4 regions of the Pseudomonas sp. PA1(2017) genome follow, and region 4 is predicted to be linked to each of the others. Evidence: predicted binding sites of a transcription regulator. Region 4 holds the regulator's gene; each other region holds the start of a gene.
The links. The regulator sigma-54, encoded in region 4, starts transcription at its own class of promoters, with help from an activator protein. The targets are predictions, from matches to a motif close to ANTGGCATNNANNTTGCTNT.

Region 1 (4,345 bases), on a different contig from region 4:
TCGTAGCGGTCGACCACCAGTTGCATCTGCGCCTCCAGTTCGGTGCCAAGGCCCAGGCTGTCGTCGAGGATCACCGCCTTGAGGTAATTCAGGCCGCCCTCCAGCGACTCGCGCCATACCGAGGTGCGCTGCAGCTTGTCGGCAGTGCGGATGTAGAACATCAGCACGCGGTCGATGGTGCGGATCAGCGCCTCGTCGTCCAGGTCGGTGGCGAACAGCTCGGCATGCCGCGGCCGCATGCCGCCGTTGCCGCACACGTAGAGGTTCCAGCCCTTGTCGGTGGCGATCACGCCGATGTCCTTGCTCTGCGCTTCGGCGCACTCGCGGGTGCAGCCGCTGACCGCGAACTTGATCTTGTGCGGCGCGCGCAGGCCCTTGTAGCGGTCCTCCAGGCGCAGCGCCATGCCGACGCTGTCCTGCACGCCATAGCGGCACCAGGTGCTGCCCACGCAGGACTTCACGGTGCGCAGCGACTTGCCGTAGGCGTGGCCGGTCTCGAAGCCGGCGGCGATCAATTCGCCCCAGATGTCCGGCAGCTCGTGCAGCTGCGCGCCGAACAGGTCGATGCGCTGGCCGCCGGTGATCTTGGTGTAGAGGTCGTATTTCTTCGCCACGGCGCCGATGGCCAGCAGGCCGTCCGGGGTGATCTCGCCGCCGGGAATGCGCGGCACCACCGAATAGGTGCCGTTCTTCTGCATGTTGGCCATGAAGGTGTCGTTGGTGTCCTGCAGCGGAATCAGCGCCGGATCGGTGATCGGCTGGTTCCAGCACGAGGCGAGGATCGAACCCACCGCCGGCTTGCAGATGTCGCAGCCGGTGTGGCCGCGGCCATGCTTGGCCAACAGCTCATCGAAACTGAGCACGCCTTCCACCCGGACGATGGCATACAGCTCCTGGCGGGTGTGGGCGAAGTGCTCGCACAGGCTCTTGTCGACCGCCACGCCGCGGGCGCTCAGCTCGTGCTCGAAGACCTGCTTGAGCAGCGCGCTGCAGCCGCCGCAGCCACTGCCGGCCTTGGTGATGGCCTTGAGCTCGCCGAGGTCGGTGATGCCGGCGTCGACCTGGCAGCACACCGCGCCCTTGCTGACGTTGTGGCAGGAGCAGATGGTCGCGGTATCCGGCAGCGCATCGGCGCCCAGGGTCGGCGCACCGTCGGACAACGGCAGGATCAGGCTCGACGGATCGGCCGGCAGCTTGATGCCGTTCTGGGCGTACTGCAGCAGGGTGTCGTAATAGCTGTTGTCGCCGACCAGCACGGCGCCGATGACGTGCTGACCATCCGCCGAGACCACCAGACGGCGGTAGCTGGCGTTGGCTTCGTCGATGTAGCGATAGCTCTTGGCGCCCGGCGTGGCCCCGTGGGCATCGCCGATGGAGCCGACATCGACGCCGAGCAGCTTGAGCTTGGTCGACATGTCGGCGCCGGTGAACGGTTCATGGGGCTCACCGGCCAGTTGCGCGGCCACGGCGCGGGCCATGCTGTAGCCGGGCGCCACCAGGCCGAATACCGTGCCGTTCCAGGACGCGCATTCGCCGATGGCATGGATGGCCGGGTCGCTGGTGCGACAGTCGTTGTCGACCACCACGCCGCCGCGGGGGGCGGTGTCCAGGCCGGCGGCACGGCCCAGGGCGTCCTGGGGGCGAATGCCGGCGGAGAACACGATCAGGTCGGTTTCCAGATACTCACCGTCATTGAAATTCATGCGGTAGGCGTATTCCTCACCGATGACGATTTCCTGGGTGGCCCGCGACAGGTGCACGCCCACGCCCAGCGCCTCGATACGCGCCCGCAGTGCGTCGCCACCGTCAACATCCAGCTGTACAGGCATCAGCCGCGGCGCGAACTCCACCACGTGGGCTTCCAGGCCGAGGGACTTGAGCGCATTGGCCGCCTCCAGGCCGAGCAAGCCGCCACCGACCACCACACCACGGCGGGCGCCCATAGCGGCGGCGCGGATGCCGTCGAGATCAATCAGGGTGCGGTAGACCAGACGCGAGTTGCCTTCGGCGCCGGGGATCGGCGGCACGAACGGATAGGACCCGGTGGCCAGCACCAGACGGTCGTAGCCACGACGCCCCTGGCTGGTGACGACCTCGCGTGCCTCACGGTCGATCTCCAACACCGGCTCACCGAGGTGCAGGCGCACGCCGTTGCGGGCATAGAGATCGGCCTCGCCGAGGGCCAGGGCTTCGGCGTCCTTGCCGGAAAAGTATTCGGACAGGTGCACACGGTCATAGGCGCGCAGCGGCTCTTCGCCGTAGACGTGCACCTGATAACGGTGCAGCGCGCCGCTGGCGATCAACTGCTCGATACAGTGGTGGCCGACCATGCCGTTGCCGATGACGATCAGGGTCTCGCGCTTGATCGATGTGACGATGGAATTCATAGCCTGCCCTCTGTCTGCTGCGCTAACACGGTTTTCTGCAACGCAAAAAAAAAGACGCCTGGAGCTGTTGTCAGCTTCAGGCGTCTTTGCCTTGGATTCGATTATGTGGGGGTGAGCGTCAGGCCACGGCCTGCTCACCGGCCCCATGGTGATGGGTGCACAGGCTTGATAGCAGGTTGTGTGCCAGGATTTCGCGAATGTCCGCAAGGACTATAGGGCCGGGGCTTTCAGCCCTTTGACGAGGGGAGAGGCTGGAGGGCGAGGCGAACCAATATGAGGCGACCGACGCCCAAGCTCACCATTTCAGGGCAAGCAGAGCGCCCCTCACTGCGCTCCGCCATTCTCCATGACCTCGGGAGCAAGGCGGGTCAGCGCTGGAGGTGTCTCACCAGGCCTATGGTCACTTCAAGGCAGAAGTGGCCACTCGTCGCTTTTGCTTTTTGATGTTTCTCCTGCACGGCCGTAGCAGACGACATCAATCGCCCCTTCAGGAGGCCGAATGGAATCGTTGTATAGGGGTACGAGCCGCATGGATGCGGCGAGAGGCCTGATGGGCCATGGATGGCCCTTCCAGGCCGGCCCCCGGAACGACGATGTAATGAGGGAACCCCAGCGCAGCTGGGGCCGGATGTCGGGGCTAGACCTTTTGGTTACTTTTGGGGCAATGCCAAAAGTGACCCGCTCGTCAGAGCGGAACTGAGCGCGCGAACAACACGGTAATGCTGGCGGACTCATTGTGGGAGCGGGCGGGCACGCCCAGTCCATGCTCGTGATTTTTCGCGGGCATGGCCCGCTCCCACAGATAATCACTAGTCCATCCCACGTGAACGATCGGCCGCTTCCGCCACCTAAAAGCCAAAGCCGCAGGATGCCGGCTAGGCGCCAGGTACCAGCATGTCGCCTGTCAACGCTCCCACGGCGGTGGCGGCTCGCGATCCTTGGGCTCGTCCTCGGCATTGAGCGCAGCCTGGCGGCGGGCTTCATCGGCCAAGGCGGCCTTGATCTCGCGCATCACCGCGTCGACATCGGCTTCGTCTTCCGGGTCCTTGAACTCGCCGGTGAGCACGCTTTGTGGCGTTAGCTTGCCTTCTTCATAGAGCGCCCACATTTCCTTGGCGTACTTGCTGTACTTGAGTTCTGGGGCGAACTGGCCGAAGTAGGCCGCCATGTTGCCGACGTCGCGTTCGAGCATCTTGAAGGCATGGTTGTTGCCCGCTGCGTCCACCGCCTGGGGCAGGTCGATGATCACCGGACCGTCCGGGCCGAGCAGCACGTTGAACTCCGACAGATCGCCGTGCACCAGGCCGGCACACAGCATCTTGACGATTTCCTCGATCATGAAGGCGTGGAATTCGCGGGCGTCCTCGGGGTGCAGGTCGACGTCATTGAGGCGTGGTGCCACGTCGCCCTCGCCATCGGTGACCAGCTCCATCAACAGCACGCCGTCGAGGAAGTCGTAGGGTTTGGGCACCCGCACGCCGGCACTGGCCAGGCGAAACAGCGCGGCGACTTCGGCGTTCTGCCAGTTGTCTTCCTGGTTCTTGCGCCCGTACTTGGAGCCCTTGGCCATGGCCCGGGCATCGCGGCTGTTGCGTACCTTGCGGCCCTCCTGATACTCGGCGGCCTGGCGGAACCCGCGCTTGTTGGCCTCCTTGTAGACCTTGGCGCAGCGCAACTCGGAACCGCAACGCACCACGTAGACCGCTGCTTCCTTGCCGCTCATCAAAGGGCGAATCACCTCGTCCACCAGGCCGTCCTCGACCAGGGGCTCAATGCGTTTTGGCGTCTTCATCAGCTTTTATCGGGGTCCTCGGTGGGCTATGCGGCCCTTTTATACGGCAATCCTTGGGCAGCGCCCAGCCCATGGGGAAAATGCGCCGACCATTGAGGTTTAAAAGCGTGATTGGCACTGGCGTCCGCGCCGGCGGATACCGACAATCCAGATACCGTTACAGGAG
Region 2 (4,345 bases), on a different contig from region 4:
ACGTGGTCAACGATGGCCTGATACAGCGGGGTCAGGTCTTCGGCCATGTCGGTGTGGTCCAGACCGGCGATGCCGTTCAGGGCGCTGGCGTAGACGACCTGGAAGTCCAGTTGCTCTTCGGTGGCACCGAGGTTGTCGAACAGGTCGAAGATCTGATCCATGACCCAGTCAGGGCGCGCGCCCGGACGGTCGATCTTGTTGATCACCACGATCGGACGCAGACCGGCTTCGAAAGCCTTCTTGGTCACGAAACGGGTTTGCGGCATCGGGCCGTCCTGGGCGTCGACGACCAGCAGTACGGAGTCGACCATCGACATCACGCGCTCTACTTCACCGCCGAAGTCGGCGTGGCCGGGGGTGTCGACGATGTTGATGCGGTAGTCGTTCCACTTGATGGCGGTGTTCTTGGCCAGAATGGTGATGCCGCGCTCTTTTTCCTGGTCGTTGCTGTCCATCACGCGCTCGTCGTTGAGCTCGCTGCGCTCCAGGGTGCCGGACTGACGCAGCAGGGCGTCGACCAGGGTGGTCTTGCCATGGTCAACGTGGGCGATGATGGCGATATTGCGTAGATTCTCGATCACAGTAGTGGTCTCGTAGGTTGGGTCGGGCTACCCGGCAGTTGCTTCGAGGGCCCAACGCGAAAAATCGGGATTAAGGGTAAAGGCAGTCTGTTAAGGCTGTGTGGCGGCAAACTCGCCGCCAATCGGGTCGGGAGGGCGATGGCGGATGCTGCCGCCATTGAGCCCGGGCGTCTTATGCCGGACGATAAACGCGCACATTGGCATGCCCCTCGCTCAGCAGGTGATGGGCATGCAGGCGGCTCATGACGCCCCTGTCGCAATAAAGGAGGTACTGGCGGTTCTCGTCCAGCTCCTTGAAACGATTGTTGATGGCGTAGAACGGCAGCGCCTGGACTTCCACGCCCTCGATTTCCAGCGGCTCGTCTTCGGCCTGGTCGGGGTGGCGAATGTCGATCACCACGTGGCCGGGCAGCGCATCAGTGACTTCCTCGACCTGCACGTCCTGGCCCAGCTCTTCGATCACCCGATCGATGGCGATCAGGCGTGCGCGCTCGAGCGCGCGCTCGAGCACCGCCATGTCGAACTGTTGTTCTTCATGGGCGACGCGATGGGGCTTGGCCTTGGTGGTCGGGTTCACCGAAATCACGCCGCAGTACTCGGGCATGTGGCGGGCAAACTCGGCCGTGCCGATGGCTTCGGCGGTGTCGATGATGTCCTGCTTGTGGCTGGCGATCAGCGGGCGCAGCACCAGCTTGTCGGTGACCGAGTCGATCACCGAGAGATTCGGCAGGGTCTGGCTGGATACCTGGCTGATCGCCTCGCCGGTCACCAGCGCGTCGATCTGCAAGCGCTCGGCCAGGCGGCTGGCGGCGCGCAGCATCATGCGCTTGAGGGTGACGCCCATGTAGCTGTTGTCGACCTTGCCGAGAATCTCGCCGAGCACTTCCTCGAACGGCACGCTGATGAACAGCACGCGCTGGCTGCTGCCGTACTTCTTCCACAAGTAGTGGGCGACTTCCATCACGCCCAGCTCGTGGGCACGACCGCCGAGGTTGAAGAAGCAGAAGTGGCTCATCAGGCCACGGCGCATGATCTGGTAGGCCGCCACGGTGGAGTCGAAGCCGCCGCTCATCAGCACCAGGGTCTGCTCCAGCGAACCCAAGGGGTAGCCGCCCAGGCCGGGGTGCTGATGATGAATGACGTACAGGCGCTGATCGCGAATCTCGATGCGCACCTCGACCTCGGGTTTCTTCAGGTCGATACCGGCGGCGCCGCACTGCTGGCGCAGCTGGCTGCCGACATAGCGCTCCACATCGATGGAGGAGAACGCGTGGCGGCCGCCGCGCTTGCAGCGAACCGAGAAGATCTTGCCGGCCAGCAGCTCGCCATAATGCAGCTTGCACTTGGCAACGATGTCGTCGAAGTCGCCGAGCGGGTATTCGTCGATCTGCAGGAAGTGCACGATGCCCGGCACGCAGCTCAGGCGCTCGATGATGTCCTGCTGGACCTTGGGCTCGGCCACCTCGGTCTTCACTTCCAGATTGTCCCAGACACCGGTCACCTGCAGTTGCGGGTCGAGATCACGCAACACCACGCGGATGTTCTTGGCCAACTGCCGGATAAAGTTCTTGCGAACCGGCGGGCTCTTGATGGTGATTTCCGGAAAGACTTTGACGATCAGTTTCATGGGAGCAAATGTCGGGGGCCAGGGCCTGAAAAACAGGGGCGCGGATTATAAAGGAAATTGCTCAACCTTTGATCAAAAATCCGCAAACAATCTGTGCGCGCACCAAAATCGAACACAATCGATGGAAATCGCACCAGCAAGGTGCCTTGGAGATTAATTTTGTGGCCTCCACGCCCACCAAAACGCCGATTTCCGGGGTTCGCGTCCATGACGGGGCACTGGCATGCATATTGCTCCCTTGTGAGGCAGGGTGTCCTGGCAGACTATCTGGCCCGGCGTCACGAACTCAAAGAAGGGTCAACGAACGACCCTATCCACCTGGAGGACAACATGTCTAAGGCTGTTCAACTGATCAAAGAACACGACGTGAAGTGGGTAGACCTGCGCTTCACCGACACCAAGGGTAAGCAGCACCACGTGACCATGCCGGCCCGTGACGCCCTGGACGACGAATTCTTCGAAGTCGGCAAGATGTTCGACGGCTCCTCCATCCATGGCTGGAAAGGCATCGAAGCCTCCGACATGATCCTGCTGCCGGACGACAGCACTGCCGTGCTCGACCCGTTCACCGAAGAGCCGACCCTGATCCTGGTCTGCGACATCATCGAGCCGAGCACCATGCAGGGCTACGACCGCGACCCGCGCTCCATCGCTCGCCGCGCCGAGGAATACCTGAAGACCACCGGTATCGGTGACACCGTCTTCGTGGGCCCGGAACCCGAGTTCTTCATCTTCGACGAAGTGAAGTTCAAGTCCGACATCTCCGGCTCCATGTTCAAGATCTACTCCGAACAAGGCTCCTGGATGACCGACCAGGACGTCGAAGGCGGCAACAAGGGCCACCGCCCGGCCGTCAAAGGCGGTTACTTCCCGGTTCCGCCGTGCGACCACGACCACGAAATCCGTACTGCCATGTGTAATGCCATGGAAGAAATGGGCCTGGTCATCGAAGTGCACCACCACGAAGTGGCGACTGCCGGCCAGAACGAAATCGGTGTGAAGTTCAACACCCTGGTTGCCAAGGCTGACGAAACCCAGACCCTGAAGTACTGCGTGCACAACGTAGCCGATGCCTACGGCAAAACCGCTACCTTCATGCCGAAGCCTCTGTACGGCGACAACGGCTCGGGCATGCACGTACACATCTCGGTCTCCAAAGACGGCAAGAACACCTTCGCAGGTGAAGGCTATGCCGGCCTGTCGGAAACCGCTCTGTACTTCATCGGCGGCATCATCAAGCACGGTAAGGCCCTGAACGGCTTCACCAACCCGTCGACCAACTCCTACAAGCGTCTGGTTCCCGGCTTCGAAGCGCCGGTCATGCTGGCCTACTCGGCCCGTAACCGTTCCGCCTCGATCCGTATCCCGTACGTTTCCAGCCCGAAAGCGCGCCGCATCGAAGCTCGCTTCCCGGATCCGGCTGCCAACCCGTACCTGGCCTTCGCTGCACTGCTGATGGCCGGCCTGGACGGCATCCAGAACAAGATCCACCCTGGCGACGCAGCGGACAAGAACCTGTACGACCTGCCGCCGGAAGAAGGCAAGCTGATCCCGCAGGTTTGCGGCAGCCTGAAAGAAGCCCTGGAAGAGCTGGACAAGGGTCGCGCGTTCCTGACCAAGGGCGGCGTATTCTCCGACGACTTCATCGATGCCTACATCGAGCTGAAATCGGAAGAAGAAATCAAGGTACGTACCTTCGTACACCCGCTGGAATACGACCTGTACTACAGCGTCTAAGCTGGCCTCGCTACAGTTTGTAGCGCGACGAAGCCTCCCCGGTTCTGCCGGGGAGGCTTTTTTATGGCCTGCCATCCCTGACGACTACCCTGCGGGCAGTCGCAAGGGACGTTGAAAATGGCTCTCGGCCATTTTCATGCCCGACTATTTTTCGGTGCCAGTGCAAATCCTTGGCGACGCGCGCTTGCCAGCACGCGATGGCGGTGCAAGGCTATCGACATTACCCGACAGGAGACCGGCCCGATGCGCCGCACGCTCGCTTGCCTGCTGCTGATCCTGGCCCTGCCGGTCAGCGCGCAGATCTACAAGTACACCGACGCCAACGGCAATACGGTGTTCACCAATCAGCCGCCGGAAGGTACCAAGGCGGAAAGCGTCGAGCTCAAGCCGATCAACACCA
Region 3 (4,345 bases), on a different contig from region 4:
GCGGCGATCAGGCCACCGGCTGCGGCCATGTTGGTATTGACGAACACCTGGGCCACGGCGTTGGCGTCTTCGATGGTGCTCATCTTCAGCTGCGAGCCACCGTTGAAGCCGAACCAGCCCATCCACAAGATGAACATGCCCAGGGTCGCCAGCGGCAGATTGGCACCCGGAATGGCGTTTACCTGGCCATTGGCGCCGTACTTGCCCTTGCGCGCACCGAGCAGGATCACCCCGGCCAGAGCAGCCGCGGCGCCAGCCATGTGCACCACGCTGGAGCCGGCGAAATCGAGGAAACCGGCGGCGTCGAGGAAGCCACCGCCCCATTTCCAGAAGCCCTGGATCGGGTAGATGACCGCGGTCATCACCACCGCGAAGGCGATGAACGACCAGAGCTTCATGCGCTCGGCCACCGCGCCGGAGACGATCGACATGCAGGTGGCGGCGAACACGATCTGGAAGAAGAAGTCCGAGCGGGCTGCGTAGTACGGGGCATCTTCGCCACCAGCCAGTACCGACTCGACGGTGTTTTCGTCACCGATCAGAAAACCGAAGCTCGGCACAATGCCGCCCTCGGGGCTGGAATACATGATGTAGTAGCCGATCAGCAGATACATGATGCAGGCGATGGCGAACAGCGCCACGTTCTTGGCGAGAATCTCGGTGGTGTTCTTGGCTCGCACCAGGCCTGCTTCGAGCATGGCGAAGCCGGCGGCCATCCACATGACGAGAGCGCCACAGATCAGGAAGTAGAAGGTATCGAAACCGTACTGCAGAGCAGTCAGTGCTGTGTTGTCCATTTTTATTCACCTCTGGCCGTTGCGCACGGGCGTGCGCTGTGCGGTCGAGGCGCCCGGGTTGGCTCCGGGCGCACTCCGTGTGCTGTCGGCCCGCCACAGAAAGCGGGCCGCTGGTACTTACAGGATGTAACCGCGCTCGTTGTGCTGAGCCAGGTCGAGGCCGACCGACTCTTCTTCTTCGGTGACACGCAGGCCCATCACGGCATCGATGACCTTGAGGATCACGAAGGTGACGATGGCGGTGTAAATCACAGTGACGGCTACGCCCTTGAACTGGATCCACAGTTGCAGGCCGATGTTCTCGACCTCACCGAAGCCACCCAGGGCTGGTGCTGCGAACACACCGGTCAGCAGCGCGCCGACGATGCCACCCACGCCGTGCACGCCGAACACGTCCAGCGAGTCGTCGTAGCCCAGCTTGCGCTTGAGGCTGGTGGCGCAGAAGAAGCAGATCACGCCGGAAGCCAGGCCGATGATCATCGCGCCCATCGGGCCGACGGTGCCGGCAGCCGGGGTGATGGCGACCAGGCCGGCGACCACACCCGAGGCAATGCCCAGTGCACTGGGTTTGCCGTGAGCGACCCACTCGGCGAACATCCAGGCCAGCGCCGCGGCGGCAGTGGCGATCTGGGTGACCAGCATGGCCATGCCAGCGGTCTGGTCAGCGGCGGCAGCGGAGCCGGCGTTGAAGCCGAACCAGCCGACCCACAGCATCGCTGCACCGATCAGGGTGTAACCCAGGTTGTGCGGCGCCATGGCCACGCTCGGGAAGCCCTTGCGCTTGCCGAGCACGATGCACGCTACCAGGCCGGCGATACCGGCGTTGATGTGCACCACGGTGCCGCCAGCGAAGTCGAGCACGCCCCAGTCCCACATCAGCGCACCGTCGCCGCCCCAGACCATGTGCGCGATCGGCGCGTAGACCAGGGTGAACCAAACGGTCATGAACACCAGCATCGCGGAGAACTTCATGCGCTCGGCGAAGGCACCGACGATCAGCGCCGGGGTGATGATGGCGAAGGTCATCTGGAAGGTGATGAATACGCTTTCCGGGAATGCCGAGGTCAGCGATTCCTTGGTCAGGTTGCCGAGGAACATGTTGCCCAGGCCGCCGACGAAGGAGCTGAAGTTGGTGACACCGGCTTCCATCCCGGTGGTATCGAACGCCAGGCTGTAGCCGTAGGCGAACCACAGCAGGCTCATCAGCGCGGTGATGGCGAAGCACTGCATCATGACCGACAGCACGTTCTTGGAACGCACCATGCCGGCGTAGAACAGCGCCAGGCCCGGAATGGTCATGAACAGCACCAGGGCGGTGGCGGTCAGCATCCAGGCCGTGTCACCGGAATTAAGCGTTTTCTCCTGAGCCATGACCAGGCCTGGGAAAAACAGGGACGAAAGGGCTCCAAGCCCTGCGATTTTTCGCAGAGTCATGATTTAACTCCTGGGACGATTTTGGGGGGTGGGGGCGGAGCTTTAGATCGCGTCGGTATCGGTTTCGCCGGTACGGATGCGGATCGCCTGTTCCAGGTTTACGACGAAAATCTTGCCGTCACCGATCTTGCCGGTGTTGGCGGCCTTGGTGATGGCCTCGATGACGCGGTCCAGCTGATCGTCGGCAATGGCGACGTCGATCTTCACCTTGGGCAGGAAATCGACGACATATTCAGCGCCGCGGTACAGCTCGGTGTGGCCCTTCTGGCGGCCGAAGCCTTTCACTTCGGTGACGGTGATGCCTTGCACACCGATTTCCGACAGCGATTCGCGGACGTCGTCCAGCTTGAACGGCTTGATGATGGCAGTGACTAGTTTCATGAAACTCTCTCCCGTGTAAGGTGGACTTGCCCCAGGAATTGTTACCCCGGCTCAAGTCTAAGCTCAGTGTCTGGCTTTTGTATGCATCGGTTGCCAAGACGGGCTGACCAACTGCTCGCGGCGAACCCTTCCCGCCCGTTCGTGACAACCGAACCGCATCGGTGCATGGGTCATGAGCGTCTAAGCAGAAATCTTGCCAATACCGGCAAAACGCCGCTTTTCAGGAACTTACGGGCCTGTGGGCGACAGTGATGGGCGTCACACCAAGGTGGTCGCACCAGAAGAGCGCCAAACCGCACCGCGCCATGCACACAATTAGTGCGCAAACAGCTTGCCGGCTGCCAAAAATCACCGTGCTACACTGCCGCCAGTTCATTCTGGAAGGTTCCCATGCTGCCACCCAAAGCGTTGCTCGATGCCCTCAGCAGCCAGGCCAGTCGCCTGCTCAGCGGCGACAACCCGCTGCCCCGCAGTGAAATCGAAAGCCAGCTCAAGGCACTATTGCAGAGCAGCTTCAGCAAACTGGATCTGGTCAGCCGCGAGGAATTCGACAGCCAGATGGTCGTACTGGCCCGCACCCGCGCGCGACTCGAAGCCCTGGAAGCCAAGGTCGCCGAACTCGAAACGCGCACCGCAACGACGCAACAGGCGCCGGTCGAGTAGCCTGACGGGCCGGGCGTGATCAGGGAGTGAATCGATGTCGCTGGCCATAGTCCATAGTCGCGCTCAGGTCGGCGTCGATGCTCCCAGCGTCACCGTCGAAGCCCACCTGGCCAACGGTCTGCCTTCTCTGGCCCTGGTCGGGCTGCCGGAAACCGCGGTCAAGGAATCCAAGGATCGCGTACGCAGCGCCATTCTCAATTGCGCGCTGGATTTCCCACCCCGCCGTATCACCTTGAATCTCGCGCCAGCGGACCTGCCCAAGGATGGTGGCCGCTTCGATCTGGCCATTGCCCTGGGCATTCTTGCCGCCAGCGGCCAACTACCCGGCGAATCCCTTACCAGCCTCGAATGCCTTGGCGAGCTCGCCTTGTCCGGTGCAATCCGCCCGGTACAGGGCGTGCTGCCTGCAGCACTGGCGGCCCGGCAGGCCGGGCGCACTCTGGTGGTGCCAAAGGAAAACGCCGAGGAAGCCAGCCTGGCTACCGGCCTCACCGTGCTGGCGGTCGATCATCTGCTGGAGCTGGTGGCGCACCTGAACGGCCAGACGCCGCTGGCGCCCTACCAGGCCCAAGGCCTGCTGCGTCACACCCAGCCCTATCCGGACCTCGCCGAAGTGCAGGGGCAGATCGCCGCCAAGCGTGCCCTGCTGGTTGCTGCCGCAGGCGGCCATAACCTGTTGTTGAGCGGGCCGCCCGGTACTGGCAAGACCCTGCTGGCGAGCCGCCTGCCCGGCCTGCTGCCGCCGCTGACCGAGGAAGAAGCCCTGCAGGTCGCCGCGATTCGCTCGGTGGCGAGCCACACTCCGTTAAATAATTGGCCGCAGCGCCCCTTCAGGCACCCGCACCACAGTGCATCCGGCCCGGCGCTAGTGGGGGGCGGCAGTCGCCCGCAGCCAGGAGAAATTACTCTGGCCCATCATGGCGTGCTGTTTCTGGACGAGTTGCCCGAGTTCGATCGCCGCGTGCTGGAAGTGCTTCGCGAGCCCCTGGAAAGCGGCCATATCGTGATTGCCCGCGCCCGCGACAAGGTCAGCTTCCCTGCCCGCTTCCAACTGGTGGCGGCCATGAACC
Region 4 (4,345 bases):
TCTCCTCACTGGCATCCAGGTACAGCACATCACAGTGGATATTGCGCGAGCGAACCTCATCGAGCAGTTCGGCGAAGCGCCTGAGCTGGCTGGGCAGGTTGCGTGCGTCGATGGACACCGCCACCTGCGGATGCAGCAATTCGGTGTTGGGTAATGCGCGCTCCGCCAGCTCTGGCAGCAACCCAGCGGGCAGGTTGTCGATGCAATAGAACCCATTGTCTTCGAGCACATCGAGCGCCGTGCTCTTGCCCGAGCCGGAACGACCGCTGACGATGATCAGGCGCATGGGTTCACCCCGCAGGCTATTGGCCGTTCTGGACGTTCACGACGGTCTGGTACAGGGATTCGCTGTCTTGAGCCTGGCGAAGCCGTTCGCGGACATCCTCACGGTCGAACATGCTGGCGATCTGGCGCAGCAGTTCGAGGTGTTCGTCGGTGGCCGCCTCAGGAACCAGCAGCACGAAGAGCAGGTCGACGGGGGCGCCATCGATAGCGTCGAAGTCGACCGCAGTGCTCAGCTTGAGCAGGGCACTGATCGGCGTGCTACAGCCGGGCAGGCGGCAGTGGGGAATGGCGATGCCGTTACCGAAGCCAGTCGAACCGAGCTTCTCGCGGGCGATCAGGCTTTCATAGATGGTCTGGCCATCGAGATCGGGCAGGTCACGCGCGATCACGCTGGCTATCTGTTCGAGGACGCGTTTCTTGCTGCCGCCCGGCACGTTCACCAGGGAACGGCCGGGGGTCAGGATGGTTTCAAGTCGGATCATAGGAGAAGGACGAACTCAGCGGGCCATTGCGCCCTGCTGGCGATCGAGCTGTTTTTCCTTGTGCTTGATAAGTTGGCGATCGAGTTTGTCGGTGAGTAGATCGATGGCTGCATACATGTCGTCGTGCTCGGCATTGGCCACCACTTCGCCTCCTGCGATGTGCAAGGTGGCTTCGACTTTCTGCTTGAGTTTCTCGACCTCCAGGATGACCTGCACATTGGTGATCTTGTCGAAGTGTCGCTCGAGGCGCTCGAGCTTTTCTTCGATGTAGCTGCGTAGTGCGTCTGTCACATCCAGCTGGTGTCCACTGATGTTGACTTGCATACCGCTTCTCCTTGTTGCCGTGTGTGAGTGGCGGGTGTTGAACCCGCCGCAGGAACACTGGGGCTTCGCTTTCGCTACAAGGGCTCCCTTACATCAGTCGCTTGCGTTCGCTCGAAGGCGCTATACCGAGCGATTCACGGTACTTGGCGACTGTGCGGCGCGCCACTTGAATGCCCTGTGCTTCCAGTAAACCAGCGATCTTGCTGTCGCTCAATGGCTTTTTCGCATTTTCCGCTGCGACCAGTTTTTTGATGATTGCGCGGATCGCGGTCGACGAACATTCACCGCCTTCGGAGGTGCTGACATGACTGGAGAAGAAGTACTTCAGCTCGTAAATGCCACGCGGTGTGTGCATGTACTTCTGGGTGGTGACGCGGGAGATGGTCGACTCGTGCATGCCTACCGCCTCGGCGATGTCGTGCAGTACCAGTGGTTTCATCGCCTCGTCGCCATAATCCAGGAAGCCGCGCTGGTGCTCGACGATCTGCGTGGCGACCTTCATAAGGGTTTCGTTGCGGCTCTGCAGGCTCTTGATGAACCAGCGTGCTTCCTGCAACTGGTTGCGCATGAAGGTGTTGTCGGCGCTGGAGTCGGCGCGCTTCACGAAGCCGGCATACTGGGCGTTGACGCGCAGACGCGGCATGGCTTCCTGGTTGAGCTCGACCAGCCAGCGATCATTGTGCTTGCGCACGATCACGTCCGGCACCACGTACTCCGGTTCGCTGGACTCGATCTGCGAGCCGGGTCGCGGGTTGAGGCTCTGGATCAGCTCGATGACCGGGCGCAGCTCATCTTCCTTGAGTTTCATGCGGCGCATCAGCTGACTGTAGTCACGGTTGCCGAGCAGATCCAGATAATCGCTGGTCAGGCGCTGCGCTTCGCTGAGCCAGGGCGTGGAGGCGGGCAGTTGGCGCAGTTGCAGGAGCAGGCACTCGCGCAGATCCCGTGCAGCGATGCCCGATGGCTCGAACTGCTGGATACGGTGCAGAACGGCTTCGACTTCATCCAGCTCGACGTCCAGCTCGGGGTCGAACGACTCGACGATTTCGTCGAGGGTTTCCTCCAGATAGCCCTGGTCGTTGATGCAGTCGATGAGCGTCACGGCGATCAGGCGGTCCTTGTCGGACATGGGCGCCAGATTGAGTTGCCAGAGCATATGGCTCTGCAGGCTCTCGCCGGATGAGGTGCGGGTGGTGAAATCCCATTCGTCATCATCGTTGCTAGGCAGGCTGCTGGCGCTGGTCTGGTAGATGTCTTCCCAGGCCGTGTCGACGGGCAATTCGTTGGGAATGCGTTCGCCCCATTCACCCTCTTCGAGGTTGTCGACGGTCTGGGTGCTTTCCTGGAAGCTGGATTCCTGAAAGGTCTCTTCCTGGGCGGCGGGCGAGGTCGGGCTTTCGGCGCCATCGGCCATCGGGTCGGAATTGTCGAAGTCTTCGCCTTCTTCCTGACGCTCCAGCATCGGGTTGGATTCCAGCGCCTCCTGGATTTCCTGTTGCAGGTCCAGGGTCGACAGTTGGAGCAGGCGAATGGCTTGTTGCAGCTGCGGTGTCATCGTCAGCTGCTGGCCCATTTTCAGGACTAGCGATGGTTTCATTGCAGACCTTATCCGGCGTCTGTACGTAATCCACGACAGGGCGACGAAGCGCCACTAGGAAGCAAATTATATGCCTGAATCCAAGCCCTTTGCCTAGAGCCTGTTACCATTTCGTTTCGATGTCGCTCGGACGGTAACAGGCTCTTGCAGAGGTTCATGGGGAGGGATCCGCTACAGGCGGAATTCGTGACCCAGGTAGACGTCCTTGACAGTCTGGTTGGCCAGGATCGCCGCCGAATCGCCTTCGGCAATGAGCTGGCCCTCGCTGACGATGTAGGCGGTTTCGCAGATGTCCAGGGTTTCGCGCACGTTGTGATCGGTAATCAGCACGCCAATGCCCTTGGCCTTGAGGTGGTGAATGATCTGCTTGATATCACCGACCGAAATGGGGTCCACGCCGGCGAAGGGTTCATCGAGCAGGATGAATTTCGGCGAGGTGGCCAGGGCGCGGGCAATTTCGACGCGGCGGCGTTCACCACCGGACAGGCTCATGCCCAGGTTGTCGCGAATATGAGTGATGTGGAATTCCTGCAGCAGGCTCTCGAGTTCCTGCAGCCGCTGTTCGCGGTTGAGGTCTTTACGGGTTTCCAGAATCGCCATGATGTTGTCGGAAACGCTGAGCTTGCGGAAGATCGAGGCTTCCTGGGGCAGGTAGCCAATCCCGGCGCGCGCGCGGCCGTGCATCGGCTGGTGGCTGACGTCGAGGTCGTCGATCAGTACGCGGCCCTGATCGGCCTGTACCAGGCCTACGATCATGTAGAAGCACGTGGTCTTGCCGGCGCCGTTGGGGCCGAGCAAACCGACGATCTGGCCGCTTTCGATGCTCAGGCTCACGTCGCGCACGACCTGGCGACCCTTGTAGCTCTTGGCCAGGTGCTGGGCTTTGAGAGTCGCCATGGTTATTGGCCCTGCTCGGCAGCGGGGGCTGCCTTCTTCTGCGGCTGGATCACCATGTCGATGCGCGGGCGCGGGCTCGACACGTTGGTGCCGGTGGCGCGGCCGGCGTTTACGATCTGACGGCGCGTGTCGTAGACGATCTTCTCGCCTTCGAAGGTGTTGCCTTCCTGCACGACCTTAGCCTGATCGATCAGCACGATGCGCTCGTTGGCGGCGAAGTACTGGATGGTCAGGCCGTACGCCTTGACGATCTGCTTGTCGGCGGCCGGCTTCTGCTCGTAATAGGCAGGTTTGCCCACCGAGGTGAACACGTCGACTTCACCCTGCGCATTCTGGGTGATGGTGACGGTGTCGCCGGTGATCTTCATGGTGCCCTGAGTGATCACCACGTCGCCGCGGTATACCGCCACGCCTTGTTTGTCGTCCAGTTCAGCGCTGTCGGCCTGCACGCGGATCGGTTGATCGCGGTCACTCGGCAGAGCCCAGGCGCTTACGCTTCCGAGCGTGGCGCCGAGGCTGAGAAGTAGGGGGAGGGTTTTAACGAACCTCATGCTGGCCTCTTACGTTGGACTGCAGGATCATCCTGCCGTCATTCAAGTACGCTTTCATTCCTTGTGCCGTGGTCACCCCATTGGCCGCGTCGATTCTAACGGCTTGCTGGGTCTGCGCATATTCCTTCTGCGGGAATACGGTCAGGCGGCTGGTGGTGAGTATAGTGGGGCGGCCCTTTTCGTCCGTACGCTCGACGCGCACCTGATCG

Region 1: the regulator sigma-54 is predicted to act here: its motif matches at 2,556-2,575, upstream of nirB (nitrite reductase large subunit NirB).
Region 2: the regulator sigma-54 is predicted to act here: its motif matches at 2,426-2,445, upstream of glnA (glutamate--ammonia ligase).
Region 3: the regulator sigma-54 is predicted to act here: its motif matches at 2,794-2,813, upstream of glnK (P-II family nitrogen regulator).

The regions. Positions count from the first base shown of each region.
Region 1 covers NZ_MSXU01000001.1:392,429-396,773, reverse strand. Annotated here, with positions in the region: gene nirB (nitrite reductase large subunit NirB) at 1-2,387, opposite strand, end outside; gene BVH01_RS01770 (PA4780 family RIO1-like protein kinase) at 3,292-4,179, opposite strand.
Region 2 covers NZ_MSXU01000001.1:524,522-528,866, reverse strand. Annotated here, with positions in the region: gene typA (translational GTPase TypA) at 1-581, opposite strand, end outside; gene thiI (tRNA uracil 4-sulfurtransferase ThiI) at 754-2,208, opposite strand; gene glnA (glutamate--ammonia ligase) at 2,539-3,945, shown strand; gene BVH01_RS02385 (DUF4124 domain-containing protein) at 4,189-4,345, shown strand, end outside.
Region 3 covers NZ_MSXU01000001.1:199,854-204,198, reverse strand. Annotated here, with positions in the region: gene BVH01_RS00905 (ammonium transporter) at 1-797, opposite strand, end outside; gene BVH01_RS00900 (ammonium transporter) at 915-2,231, opposite strand; gene glnK (P-II family nitrogen regulator) at 2,274-2,612, opposite strand; gene BVH01_RS00890 (accessory factor UbiK family protein) at 3,003-3,275, shown strand; gene BVH01_RS00885 (YifB family Mg chelatase-like AAA ATPase) at 3,310-4,345, shown strand, end outside.
Region 4 covers NZ_MSXU01000002.1:74,761-79,105, reverse strand. Annotated here, with positions in the region: gene rapZ (RNase adapter RapZ) at 1-286, opposite strand, end outside; gene ptsN (PTS IIA-like nitrogen regulatory protein PtsN) at 303-767, opposite strand; gene hpf (ribosome hibernation-promoting factor, HPF/YfiA family) at 783-1,091, opposite strand; gene BVH01_RS04620 (RNA polymerase factor sigma-54) at 1,180-2,688, opposite strand; gene lptB (LPS export ABC transporter ATP-binding protein) at 2,860-3,585, opposite strand; gene lptA (lipopolysaccharide transport periplasmic protein LptA) at 3,588-4,136, opposite strand; gene lptC (LPS export ABC transporter periplasmic protein LptC) at 4,123-4,345, opposite strand, start outside.